DNA from 3 places in the Amycolatopsis albidoflavus genome. Region 3 is predicted to be linked to each of the others. Evidence: riboswitches for the same ligand, from Rfam matches in the RefSeq annotation. Region 3 holds a riboswitch; each other region holds the start of a gene.
What was found. Region 3 has a riboswitch for S-adenosylmethionine ahead of ABD156_RS36610 (aminotransferase class V-fold PLP-dependent enzyme). Riboswitches for the same ligand answer to the same signal wherever they lie in the genome.
Positions count from the first base shown of each region.

Region 1: another riboswitch for S-adenosylmethionine. It lies ahead of ABD156_RS28520 (methionine ABC transporter ATP-binding protein); the one in region 3 lies ahead of ABD156_RS36610 (aminotransferase class V-fold PLP-dependent enzyme).
Region 2: another riboswitch for S-adenosylmethionine. It lies ahead of thrC (threonine synthase); the one in region 3 lies ahead of ABD156_RS36610 (aminotransferase class V-fold PLP-dependent enzyme).

Region 1 is NZ_BAAAHV010000017.1:205,536-209,569, forward strand. Features, by position in the region: gene ABD156_RS28515 (4-(cytidine 5'-diphospho)-2-C-methyl-D-erythritol kinase) at 1-573, opposite strand, end outside; gene ABD156_RS28520 (methionine ABC transporter ATP-binding protein) at 1,114-2,127, opposite strand; SAM riboswitch class I at 2,344-2,434, opposite strand; gene rsmA (16S rRNA (adenine(1518)-N(6)/adenine(1519)-N(6))-dimethyltransferase RsmA) at 3,014-3,856, opposite strand; gene ABD156_RS28530 (resuscitation-promoting factor) at 3,949-4,034, opposite strand, start outside.
Region 2 is NZ_BAAAHV010000022.1:317,868-321,901, forward strand. Features, by position in the region: gene ABD156_RS34585 (ComEC/Rec2 family competence protein) at 1-845, shown strand, start outside; gene thrC (threonine synthase) at 870-2,135, opposite strand; SAM riboswitch class I at 2,149-2,282, opposite strand; gene holA (DNA polymerase III subunit delta) at 2,414-3,385, shown strand; gene rpsT (30S ribosomal protein S20) at 3,559-3,819, opposite strand.
Region 3 is NZ_BAAAHV010000022.1:754,965-758,998, forward strand. Features, by position in the region: gene ABD156_RS36600 (ArsR/SmtB family transcription factor) at 1-385, shown strand, start outside; gene ABD156_RS36605 (potassium/proton antiporter) at 486-1,964, shown strand; SAM riboswitch class IV at 2,061-2,175, shown strand; gene ABD156_RS36610 (aminotransferase class V-fold PLP-dependent enzyme) at 2,216-3,547, shown strand; gene ABD156_RS36615 (hypothetical protein) at 3,835-4,034, opposite strand, start outside.

The DNA of each region.
Region 1 (4,034 bases), on a different contig from region 3:
CACCTTGGGCGTGGACAGGCCTTCCTCGTCGAAGGCGAGCACCCAGTGGAACGTGTGCCGCGCGAGCACCGGCACGAGCTGCTCGCCGCGGCCGGTGCCGAGCGCAGTGCCGCCGTAGAGCGCGAAGGGCACGTCGCTGCCCAGGCTCCCGGCGATGGTGGCCAGCTCGTCGCGGGTGATGTCGAGCTTCCACAGCGACGAGAGCCCGACCAGCGCCGCCGCCGCGTCCGCGCTCCCGCCCGCCATGCCGCCGGCGACCGGAATGCCCTTGCGCAGCACGATTCGCACCTTCGGCGCATCCGCGTCCGGCCGTCCGGAGTAGGAGGCCAGCTCGCACGCCGCGCGCCAGGCGAGGTTGGTGCCGTCGGTGGGCACCGTGCGCTCCCCCTCGCCGTACACCTCAAGCCCAGGCTCGTCGGCGGCCGCGACGGTCACCTCGTCGGTGAGCGAAAGCGCCTGGAAGACAGTGACCAGCTCGTGAAACCCGTCCGCCCGCAGGTCCCCCACGGCCAGGTGCAGGTTGACCTTGGCCGGGACCCGGACGGTGACTGGAGGCGGAACGACTGCGAGCACCCGTCCAGCCTACGTGGCACCGCCCCGCCAAGGCTCACCAGGAGAAAAACCCGCCCAGATTTCACGACGGACTTCAGGACACCCGTCCCAACAGTCCGGACACCCGCCCCAAAAAACTGGCCCCGGTGACAACTCCGCGACGGCGAATGCCACACCCGCAAACGCCGCACCCTTCCCCCGCGCCACCCCCACAGACCTCCGGACCGCGCCCGCGCAGATCATCCCCACGCCGCAGATCGCGTTGGCAGCAGCGGTGACGGTGGCGGTGACGGTGGCGAAAAATCAACCACCTCACAAAAACCCTCAATGCGGACCTGGACCACAACGCGGGATCGCGCCGACGTTTGGGGGCTGCCCGGCGTGACAGGCCGAAGGCCCCTCACGCCGGGCAGCCCCCAAACGTCGGCTTAAAAGCGATCCCGCCCGCGACGGCGGAGCCGGCGCCAAAAACACAGCTGGTGACCTGCCCCACCAACCCAACCACCACGGGCCGCCCCATACCCGGAGCGGCCCGCGAACGCCTTACGTCAAACCAAAACCTCAAGCCGCCACAACACTCTGCGGCCCACGAACCACCTGACTAACAAACGCCCCCCGATCAGAAATCCACGACAGCGCAGCCTCAGCCCGCTCCCCGCGCACCCCCAACCGGAACCGAGCGATCGGCGTATCCCCAATACGAGTGAGGCCACCCCCAATAGTGGCAAGTTCGACATCGAAGCGACTAGCCGCCTCAGGCAGCAACGCACCCACCGACGCAAACCCGATCAGCACGACGTCGACCGCGCGGTCGTACTTCGCGGACTGGGTGCGCGAGGTCTCGATCGACGGCAGCACCGCCTGCGCGGTCCAGCTGTCCGGCGTCGAGATCAGGTCGAGCACCGTGCCGCGTTCGACGATCGCGCCGTTGTCGAGCACCGCGACGTCGTCGCAGACCCGGCGGACGACGTCGGCGTCCGGCGTGGTGACGACGACCGTCACGCCCAGTTCGGCGCGCGCCCGGTCGAGCACGGCGAGCACCGCGCCGGCGTCTTCCGCCGAAACCCCGGCGGTCGGGTCGTCGGCGAGCAGCACGGCCGGTCCGGCGGCGAGCGCCTTGGCGACCGCGACCCGGCGGAGCTGGCCGTCGGTGAGTTCTTCCGGCTTTTGCGCGGCGCGCGGGGTGAGGCCGACCAGGTCGAGCAGCGAGCCGACGCGGCTGCGCCGCTGCGGGCCGTCGACGCCGAGCTGTTCCAGCGGGCTGGCGATGTTGCCCGCGATGGTGCGCTCGGCGAGCAGCTCCGATTTGGTCCCGACGACACCGAGCTGGCGGCGGATCTCCCGCAGCCGCTTGCCGTCCAGCGTCGCGGTGTTGAGGCCGTCGAGCCGCACGACGCCGCGGTCGGGGCGCTCCTGCAGCGCGATGCAACGGGCGAGGGTCGACTTGCCGGAGCCGGACGGACCCACGATCCCGAACAGCGAGCCGGCTTGCACGTCAACGCTCACGTCGCGCAGCGCGGCGACACGATTTCCGTGGAAGGGAAAGGACTTGGACACGTTTTCGACAGTGATCACGAAAGGGCTCCAGGCATACGAGGCGCGGCGCCGGATCCGGGCGCGCCAAGGCGTCATCGAATTACCGTCCACAGTGGACGGCGCAAGAAACTGCGGGAAAAACGATCAGGCGATGACCATGGAGCGTTGACACGCACATACCGAGCGGCGACCTTCGTCGACTACGCGCCGGCGGGTCAGCAGGAGCGGGCGGGTGACCCTCTTCATCGAAAACAGCCTCCATCGGTCCTGGCGGTAGCACCTGCCCTGCGGAGGGTGGTTGCTGCGACTTCGGCGAGCCAGGTCTCTCAGTCGCTCGGGATGGACGCTTTCGAGTAAAGCCGATCCCATTGGCTGAACGCAAGCGCGTTGGTGCAGATCACACGTCTGGTGGTGCCCGCATATCGGAACACGGCGTCCAAGACCCGGAAACCCGGAACCTCGGTCCCCGAACATTGCCCCGACCTGCGGAACCCTCGCTCCGGCGGCGGGCGGCGAACTAGTTCGTTCCACTGTGGACGATCAAGAATCTTTGTGGAACAAGAGTTTTCCCGTTGTCAAGTGACCGGTGGCCGCGGGCTTCGAGGCCGGGGGCCGCGGGCCCGCGACCGGGTCGAGATAGGTCAGCGGAGCGAAGCACCTCGAACCGGCGTCGCTGAACAATCCGGTCCGGGGAGCAATCAAGCTCCCCCGAATGCCATGGCCTTGACGAGCCGCCCGTCACAGGTAACCGGCCATCTCAGCCGCCATCGCGCGATGACCGAGAGTAGCTACGAGACCTCGGAATGATCCACGATCAGCGACGACGCGAGATCATCAGGCCACGCACCGAAATCGAAGCCCCGCTCCCGGAATACCCGCCACGCCGCCGCAGTTGGACGTCACAAGCGAGCGCCGTGGGAGGGGGTCAGTTTCCGGCAGCCGCGATCCGCGCGAACGCGTGCACGTCGAGCTGCTCCCCGCGCGTCTTCGGGTCGATCCCCGCTTCGGCGAGCAACTCACCGGCCCGCTCCGCGGAACCGGCCCACCCGGCGAGCGCGGCCCGCAAAGTCTTGCGCCGCTGCGAAAACGCCGCGTCGACCACCGCGAACAACCGCGCGCGATCCACCCCGGACACCGGGTCGGTCCGGGTGAACGACACCAGCGCGGAATCGACGTTCGGCACCGGCCAGAACACCGCGCGCGGCACGGCGGCGACTTTGCGCGCCGGTCCGTACCAAGCGAGCTTCACGCTCGGCACGCCGTAAGTCCGGCTGCCCGGCCCGGCCGCCATCCGATCGGCGACCTCGGTCTGGACCATCACGAGTCCGCTGCGCAGCGACGGCAACTCGGCCAGCAGGTGCAGCACCACCGGTACCGCGACGTTGTACGGCAGGTTCGCCACGATCGACACCGGCTCAGCCGGAAGATCGGCGGCCCGCACACGCAACGCGTCGGCACCGACGACGGTCAGCCGCTCCGCTGCCTCCGGGGCGCGCTCGGCGACGGTCTGCGGCAGGCGGGCGGCCAGCACCGGATCGATCTCCACGGCGACGACCTGAGCGCCGGCGGCGAGCAGGCCCAGCGTCAGCGACCCGAGACCGGGCCCGACCTCCAGCACGACGTCCCCCGGCCGCACGCCGCCGAGTTCGACGATGCGGCGGACCGTGTTGGGGTCGTGCACGAAGTTCTGCCCGAGCTTCTTCGTGGGCCGGACGTCGAGTTCGTCGGCCAGCCCGCGGATTTCGGCAGGCCCCAGCAGTTCCACCACCGCACGAGCCTACCCAGCGACGACGCAGCGGACGAAAACAGGCGGCCGGGAGCGCGAGGCTCCCGGCCGCCTGCCGGAAAATCAGAGAGTGCTCAGGCCTTGTAGCCGCAACCCCAGGCGCTGTAGCCGCCGCGCGCGTCGCGCACCTTCTCGGCGGTCGCGATCTGCTGCTCGCGGG
Region 2 (4,034 bases), 440 kb from region 3:
TGCTGACGGTCGTGCCGGCCAAAGTCCTGGCCCCCGGTTGGCCGCCGGGCGGCTGGGCGATGGTGGAATGCGATGTCGGACAGGGAGATGCGGTAGTTCTCGCGACTGCCGAGCCCGGCCGTGCCGTGGTCGTGGATACCGGGCCGGAGCCGGGGCCGGTCGACGAATGCCTGCAGAGGCTGGGAGTCGAACGGGTGCCGCTGCTCGTGCTGAGCCATCTGCACGCGGATCACATCGGTGGTCTCGCCTCGGTCTTCGACGGACGGGCAGTCGGTGCGATCGCGGTCGGGCCCGGACGTGCTCCGGCGTGGGCGTGGCAGTCGGTTTCCGGCGAAGCGCGGCGTCGTGGCGTGCCGCTCGTGCAGTTGAGCGAGGGGCAACGCCTGGAATGGCCGGGATTGTCACTGGACGTGCTAGGTCCGCGCTACGCCACTGCTCGGTCACCTGCGTTGCAGGACGGCACGATGATCAACAACAGTTCGGTGGTCCTGCGCGCCGACACCTCGGCTGGCCGGGTCTTGCTGACCGGAGACGTTGAACTGGCCGCGCAAGCAGACCTGCTCGCCGAGGGCGTCGATTTGCGGGCTGACGTATTGAAGGTGCCGCATCACGGCTCGAGATATTCGCTGCCGCAGTTCCTCGCGGCGGTGCGGCCGCGCACGGCGCTGATCAGTGTCGGCGCGGGCAACGGGTACGGACATCCGAGCAAGTCCACAGTGGACGTTCTCGGCACGATGGGAGTGCTGGTCACCCGGACCGATATCGACGGCGACACCGCCGTTCTGCCCGCGGGAAACGGACCGGCGGTCGCGCGCCGAGGCGAGCCGCGGGGTCCGCCGAGGTAAGGCGGCGGACCCCGGGCCGGCGGGTCAGTAGCCGAGCGCCTTGGCGACGGCTGCGGCGGACGGCGGCACGGTGGCCTTCGGGCCGATGTGGTTCTCGACCGCGTCGAGGGTCTTCAGACCGTCACCGGTGATGAGGAGGACGGTTTCGGCGTCCGGGTCGAGCTTGCCGGTTTCGACGAGCTTCTTCGCGGTCGCCACGGTGACGCCGCCCGCGGTCTCGGTGAAGATGCCTTCGGTGCGCGCGAGCAGCCGGATGCCTTCGACCACCTCTTCGTCGGTGACGTCCTCGATCGCGCCGCCGGTGCGGTTGACCACGTCGAGCACGTACGGACCGTCGGCCGGGTTCCCGATCGCGAGCGAGCGGGCGATCGTGTCCGGCTTCACCGGCTGGACCACGTCGTGGCCGTTGCGGTACGCGGTGGAGACCGGCGAGCAACCGGTGGCCTGCGCGCCGAACACCTTGTACGGGCTGGCGTCCACGAGACCGAGCTGGCCCAGCTCGCGGAAACCCTTGTCCACCTTGGTGAGCTGGGAACCGGAGGCGATCGGCACGACGATCTGCTCGGGAATGCGCCAGCCGAGCTGCTCGGCGACCTCGTAGGCGAGCGTCTTCGAGCCCTCGGAGTAGTACGGGCGGACGTTGACGTTCACGAACGCCCACTTCGGGTGCTCGCCGGCCAGTTCGGTGGCGAGCCGGTTCACGTCGTCGTAGTTGCCGTCGACGGCGATCAGGTCGCCGTCGTAGACCGCGGTGGTGAGGATCTTCGCGCGCTCGAGGTTCTTCGGGATCAGCACGACCGACCGCCAGCCGGCGCGGGCCGCGGCGGCCGCGGTCGCGTTGGCCAGGTTGCCGGTCGAGGGACACGCGAGGACCTCGAAGCCGAACTCGCGCGCGGCCGCGAGCGCGACGGCGACCACGCGGTCCTTGAACGAGTGCGTCGGGTTGCCGGTGTCGTCCTTGACCCACACGCTCTTGAGGCCGAGCTCCTTCGCGAGCCGGTCGGCGCGCACGAGCCTGGTACAGCCGGGTTCGGTGTTCGGGGTCTCCTCGACGGTCGAGGGGACGGGAAGGAGTTTCTTGTAACGCCAGATGTTGCGCGGGCCCGCCTCGATGTCCTCGCGGCGGACGCGGCCGAAGTCGTAGGCGACCTCGAGCGGCGAGAAGTCTTCGGCGGAGACGAATTCCGGAGCGAGCGGCTGCCGGTGCCCTTCTTCCTTCGACACCAGTTCGACGGCCGGACCGAGGTCGATCGTCTTGTTGGCGGAGGTGGCGCTGAGGGCTGCAGTCATCGCGAGGTTCCTTTCCTCATCTGCCCCGCCGAAGCGGGCCGGAATTGGCACCGTGGTCGTCAGCTATCCCGCGATCGCGGGATGACAGGCTGTACGCCGGTTGCCGGGGCTTCGTCGGGCCGTTCCCTCTGCCCCTCTGGATGAGCGGTATTCGGTTGTCGGAGCGCCGGTGGGCGCGTCCTCGGCTACACCGTACGACATCCCGATCAGCTCGTGCCACGGAGGCGGCCCACATCACCGGGGCGGACGGCCCGGCGGCCGGGTGAGAGGATGACGAGGTGACCACCGCACCCGCGCCGCTGCACCTCGTCACGGGCGAGGAAGAACTGCTCATCGAACGGGCTGTGCGAGCTTCCCTCGACGCGGCCAAGGCCGCGGACCCGACGGCGGACCTCACGCGGACGCGGGTGTCCGATCTCACACCGCCCGTCCTGGCTGAGCTGGTCAGCCCGTCATTGTTCGCCGAAGGGCGCGTGATCGTGCTGGAGTCGGCGCAGGACATCTCGCAGGAGCTGTCCGACGCCGTCCTGGCGTACGTGAAGGCGCCGGCCGACGGCATCGTCCTCGTGGTCGTGCACAGCGGCGGCGGGCGGAGCAAGGCCGCGAAGGCCCTGCCGGGCGCGTTGAAAAAGGCGGGCGCGGAGATCACCGAATGCCCGAAGCTCACCAAGCCGGCCGAGCGGGAGGCGTTCGTCCGCAACGAGGTGCGGCGCGCGGGCGGCAAGATCGACGGCGCGGGCCTGCTGGCGCTGCTCGACTCGGTCGGCTCGGACCTGCGCGAACTGTCCTCGGCGGCGACGCAGCTGGTCGCCGACACCGGGGGAGTCATCGACGAGCAGGCGGTCCGCCGCTACCACACCGGACGCGCCGACGTGACCGGCTTCGCGGTCGCGGAGAAGGCCGTCGCGGGAGATCGGGCGGCTGCGATGGAGTCGCTGCAGTGGGCGATGCAGCTGGGCGTTCCGCACGTCCTGGTGGCCGACGCGCTAGCTGACGCGGTCCGCACGATCGCTCGCGTGTCCGCCGCCGGCCGCGGCAACCCGAACCAGATGGCGGGCGAACTGGGCATGCCGCCGTGGAAGATCCGCAAGGCGCAGGGCCAGTCGCGCGGCTGGGGCCAGGACGGCCTGGCGACCGCGATGCGCGTCGTGGCGCGGCTGAACGCCGAGGTCAAAGGTGCGGCGGCCGATGCGAACTACGCCCTGCAGCGCGCGGTCCTCGAGGTGGTCGCGGCCAAGGGAGACCGCTGACGCTCCGGCGAAATGCGGCTCTGACCGGCTGCGGCGTTCGGTTCCGCCGCACGCCATGATGACCGCTGGCTAAGAGGTGCGGTCAGCCGTCATCGGTGCAAGGTAATCCGCGATTCCCGGACACGGAAAAGGCCCGGCAGCCGAAGCCGCCGGGCCTTCCGGAAAGACTGCGCTCAGAGCTGGTTCGCGCGCTTCGCGAGAGCCGACTTCTTGTTCGCGGCCTGGTTGGCGTGGATGACGCCCTTGGTGACGGCCTTGTCGAGCTTGCGAGCAGCGTCGCGCTGCAGTTCGAGGGCCTTGTCCTTGTCACCGGCTTCGGCGGCCTCGCGGAACTTGCGGATCGCGGTCTTCACCGAGGACCGGATCGCCAGGTTGCGCTGCCGCGCCTTCTCGTTGGTGTCGATGCGCTTGACCTGCGACTTGATGTTGGCCATGGAGGCGTTCCTCTTTCACTCGGTGAAGGTCGCTGCCGCGTTCGCGTGGCTCCGGATCAGTCCCGAGGGACTGCCGGGTTTCCTCCCTGACGGAATGCCGCACGGCAACAATCGAAAATCTTAACAGCCCTGCTCGCGGCCCTGGAACGGGCCCCGGAGCCGATAACCGTTCGGCATCCCGCCCGCGTCTCCGTTACGGTGGATTTCGGTAGTGC
Region 3 (4,034 bases):
GCGATTGTCCTTCGCGCGCAGTTGTTACGACCATTTGGCGGGGACGCTCGGGGTCGCGTTGCGGGACGGGATGGTCGATCGGGGGCTGATCGACGTGTCGGACGGGCTCGCGCTCACCGACACCGGACGCGAGGTGCTGGCCTATCTCGGCGTGGCGGTCCCGGATCGGCCGCGCCGGCCGCTGCTGCGCGACTGTCTGGATTGGACAGAGCGGCGCGAGCACCTCGCCGGCGCGGTCCCGGCGGCGGTGCTGGAGCGAGCGGTCGAAGCGGGATGGCTGACCCGGGACCAGCAGCGCGCGGTCCGGGTTTTGCCGGGCGCGAGGGGACCGTTCGCCGCGCTCGGTGTCGATCTCGCGACGGTGAGTGCCGCCGAGGCGTCGTAACACACGTTGGTGGTCCCCCGCACCGGTGGTGCGCGCTCGGGAACCGGACACTGCCTCACTATTCTGGACGCCTGCGGGCGACCGGGAGGGAGGCGGGCGAATGGACGAGCTTCCCATGGTGCTGGGCGTCGGCGCGCTGGTTCTGGTCGTCTCGGTCGTCGCGGTGCGGGTGTCCATCCGGCTCGGATTCCCGTCGCTGCTGCTGTATCTCGGGATCGGCGTCGTGCTCGGCGAGGCCGGATTCGGCATCCGCTTCGACAATCCGGCGCTCACCCAGTCGCTCGGGCTCGCCGCGCTCGTCCTGATCCTCACCGAAGGCGGGCTCACCACGCGCTGGTCCGCGGTGAAACCCTCGCTGGGGCCCGGAATCCTGCTGTCCACAGTGGCCGTGGTGATCAGCATCGCGGTCACCGGCGCGGCTCTGCACTGGCTGCTCGGCCTCGACTGGCGGCTCGCCCTGCTGTGGGGTGCGGTCCTCGCGTCCACCGACGCCGCGGCGGTGTTCTCCGTGCTGCGCACCGCCGGGGTCGGCAAACGGCTCGTCGGCGCGCTGGAACTGGAATCCGGCATCAACGACGCGCCCGCCTACATCGCGGTCGTCGTGCTCGCGTCCGGCGAGGCGGTCGACTGGTCGCTGCCGCTGCTGGTGGTCTACGAGCTGCTCACCGGTCTCGTGCTCGGCCTCGCCTTCGGCTGGCTGGGCGCGCAGGCGCTGCGCCGGGCCGCGCTCCCGGCCACCGGTCTGTATCCGCTCGCCACGGTGGCGGTGTGCGTGCTCGCGTACTCCTCGGGGCAGCTCGCGCACGCGTCCGGCCTGCTCGCCACCTACGTCGCCGGCCTGGTGCTGGGGAACTCCAAGCTGCCGCACCGGTCGGACACCCTGTCGTTCGCCGAAGGGCTCGGCTGGCTCGCGCAGATCGGCTTGTTCGTGCTGCTCGGCCTTTTCGCGTCGCCGACCCGGCTGCTCGAAGCGCTGATTCCGGGCCTCGTCGCGGGCGCGGTGGTGCTGCTGCTCGCCCGGCCGCTGTCGGTGGTCCTGTCGCTGCTGCCGTTCCAATTGCCCTGGCGAGATCAGGCGTTCCTGTCCTGGGCCGGCCTTCGCGGCGCGGTGCCGATCGTGCTCGCGATGATCCCGCTGTCCGAAGGCGTGCCCGGCGCGCAACGGCTCGTGGACGCGGTTTTCGTGCTCGTCATCGTGCTCACCGTGCTGCAAGGCGCGACGCTCAGCCCGCTTGCGCGGATCCTCGGGCTCACGAAGGCGGCGCAGGCGCACGAGATCGAGGTCGACTCCGCGCCGCTCGACGAACTCGGCGCGGAACTGCTGCAAGTGCGCATCCAGAAGGGCTCGAAGCTGCACGGCGTGTACCTGTCGGAGCTGCGGCTGCCCGCCGGTGCGACGGTCAGTCTCGTGGTGCGCGGCGGTACGGGCTTCACGCCGCAGAAAACGAGCCGGTTGCAGGTCGAAGACCAGCTTCTGGTGGTCACGACCGCCGCCGACCGCGACGCGACCGAACGGCGGATCCGGGCGGTCGACCGGGCTGGCCGCCTCGCCCGCTGGCACGGGGAATCCGGGGCCTGATCCTTCTGTCCTTTGTGGACACTGCTTGTGACCGCTGTCTCAGATCACGAGACGGGGCTGGTTTCTTTCGCCGGTTGTCCGCTATCGTCGGTTTCAGGTCATGAGTGCCAGCGCGAAGCCCCGGCTTGCTGGCCGGCAACCCTCCTACCGCGGTGGGGTGCCCCGGGTGAGGACCAGGCCGGTCGCGCAGCGCGACGGGCAAGCGCGGGCCCCTCGCCGGGGGTCCCCCGGAACGCCGAGGAGGCGCCGTCATGACTCTCGCACTCGACCGGTCCACGGAAACTGTTGTTCCTGCCGTTCCCCCTGTGGCCGGTGCGTCGCTGCGGGTGCCGTTGGTGACGGGCGGCGACATCGGTTACGCCAATCTTGATCACGCGGCCAGCGCGCCTTGTCTGGACGCGGTCCGGTCGGCGGTGGACGAGTTTCTTCCCTGGTATGCCAGCGTGCATCGTGGTGCTGGGTTCGCTTCGCAGGTTTCTACGCGGTTGTACGAGCGGACTCGTGGTGTGTTGCGTCGGTTTGTGGACGCTCGTAGTGGGGATTCGGTGATCTTCACTCGCAATACGACTGATGCGTTCAATCTGCTGGCGAAAGCGTTGCCGCGTAAGACTTCTGTGGTTGTTTTCGACAGTGAGCACCATGCGGCGTTGCTGCCTTGGCGCGGGCCGAATGTCCGGCGGGTGCAGTTGCCGCGCACTCGGCTTGCTGCGGTGTCCGTTGTGGACGAAGCCCTGGCGGAATGTCCGCAGGGGCCTCGGTTGGTGGTTGTCGCTGGGGCGTCGAATGTGACTGGTGAGTTGTTGCCGGTGGCGGAGATTGCCGCGGTGGCTCGGAAGCATGGGGCTCGGGTGGCTCTTGACGCCGCGCAGTTGGCTCCGCATCGGCGGATTTCGTTGCGGGAGTTGGATGTCGACTACGTGGCGTTGTCCGGGCACAAGCTGTACGCGCCGTTCGGGGCTGGGGCGTTGGTCGGGCGCAGTGACTGGTTGCGGGCTGCTGAGCCGTATCTGGCCGGTGGTGGGGCGACCAAGCTGGTGACTGAGGAAGCTGTCGTGTGGAACAGCGGCGAGGAGCGGCACGAGGCTGGGTCGCCTAATACCGTTGGGGTGTATGCGTTGGGGGTGGCTTGCGAGCAGTTGGCGGCGCAGTGGGAGGCCATCGGGGCGCATGAGGCTGCATTGCTGGAGCGGTTGCGCAAGGGGCTGGCCGGGCTGCCTGGGTGTGCCGAGTTGCGGTTCTTTGACGCGCCGGTGGATCGGGTTGGCACGGTGAGTTTTGTTGTCGACGGGTTTGAGCCTGGGTGGCTGGCGGCGGTGTTGTCGGCTGAGTACGGGATTGGGGTGCGGGACGGGGCGTTCTGCGCTCATGTGGCTGCTCGGCGGTTGATTCGCGAGGCCGGCGGCGAGGGGCAGCAGGCGGTTCGGGTGAGTCTCGGGTTGGGGAGTACCGAGGAGCACGTGGACCGGTTGGTGCTGGCTTTGCGGCAGATCGTGGCTCGGGGAGCTCGGTGGGAGTACGCGAAGGTTGACGGGCGGTGGGCGCCGGTGGGGGATACTCGGGAGTTGCCGGGGTTTTGTGTTTGATTAGGCCGGTTTGCGGGTGCCGGTTTGCGGGTGCCGGGGTGGTGGGGCCGGGTTTCGGGGGTTGCTCACCAAGCTGTGTTTTTGGCGTCGGCTCCGCCGCCGCGGGCGGGATCGCTTTTAAGCCGGCGTTTGGGGGCTGCCCGGCGTGAGGGGCCTTCGGCCTGTCACGCCGGGCAGCCCCCAAACGCCGGCGCGATCCCGCGTGGTGGGCAAGTTGGGTTTGCCCGGCTGGGTGTTGGCAAGTTGGGTTTGCTGGGCTGGGTGTGGTCGAGTTGGGGTTGCCGGGTCTAGGGGTGGGCTAGTTGGGCGTTGCAGGCTGAGTGGATTGCTTCTTTGATTTGCTCTTCCGGGCGGCCCCAGGGCTGGTCCCATTCTTCGTCCAGCATCCAGGCTTGCGCTAGCGGCAGGTTGACGACGCTGTCGGAGTAGTTGGTGCGGACGATGATGGTGTGCAGGTCGTTCAGCAGGGCGCGTTCGGTTAGGTGGC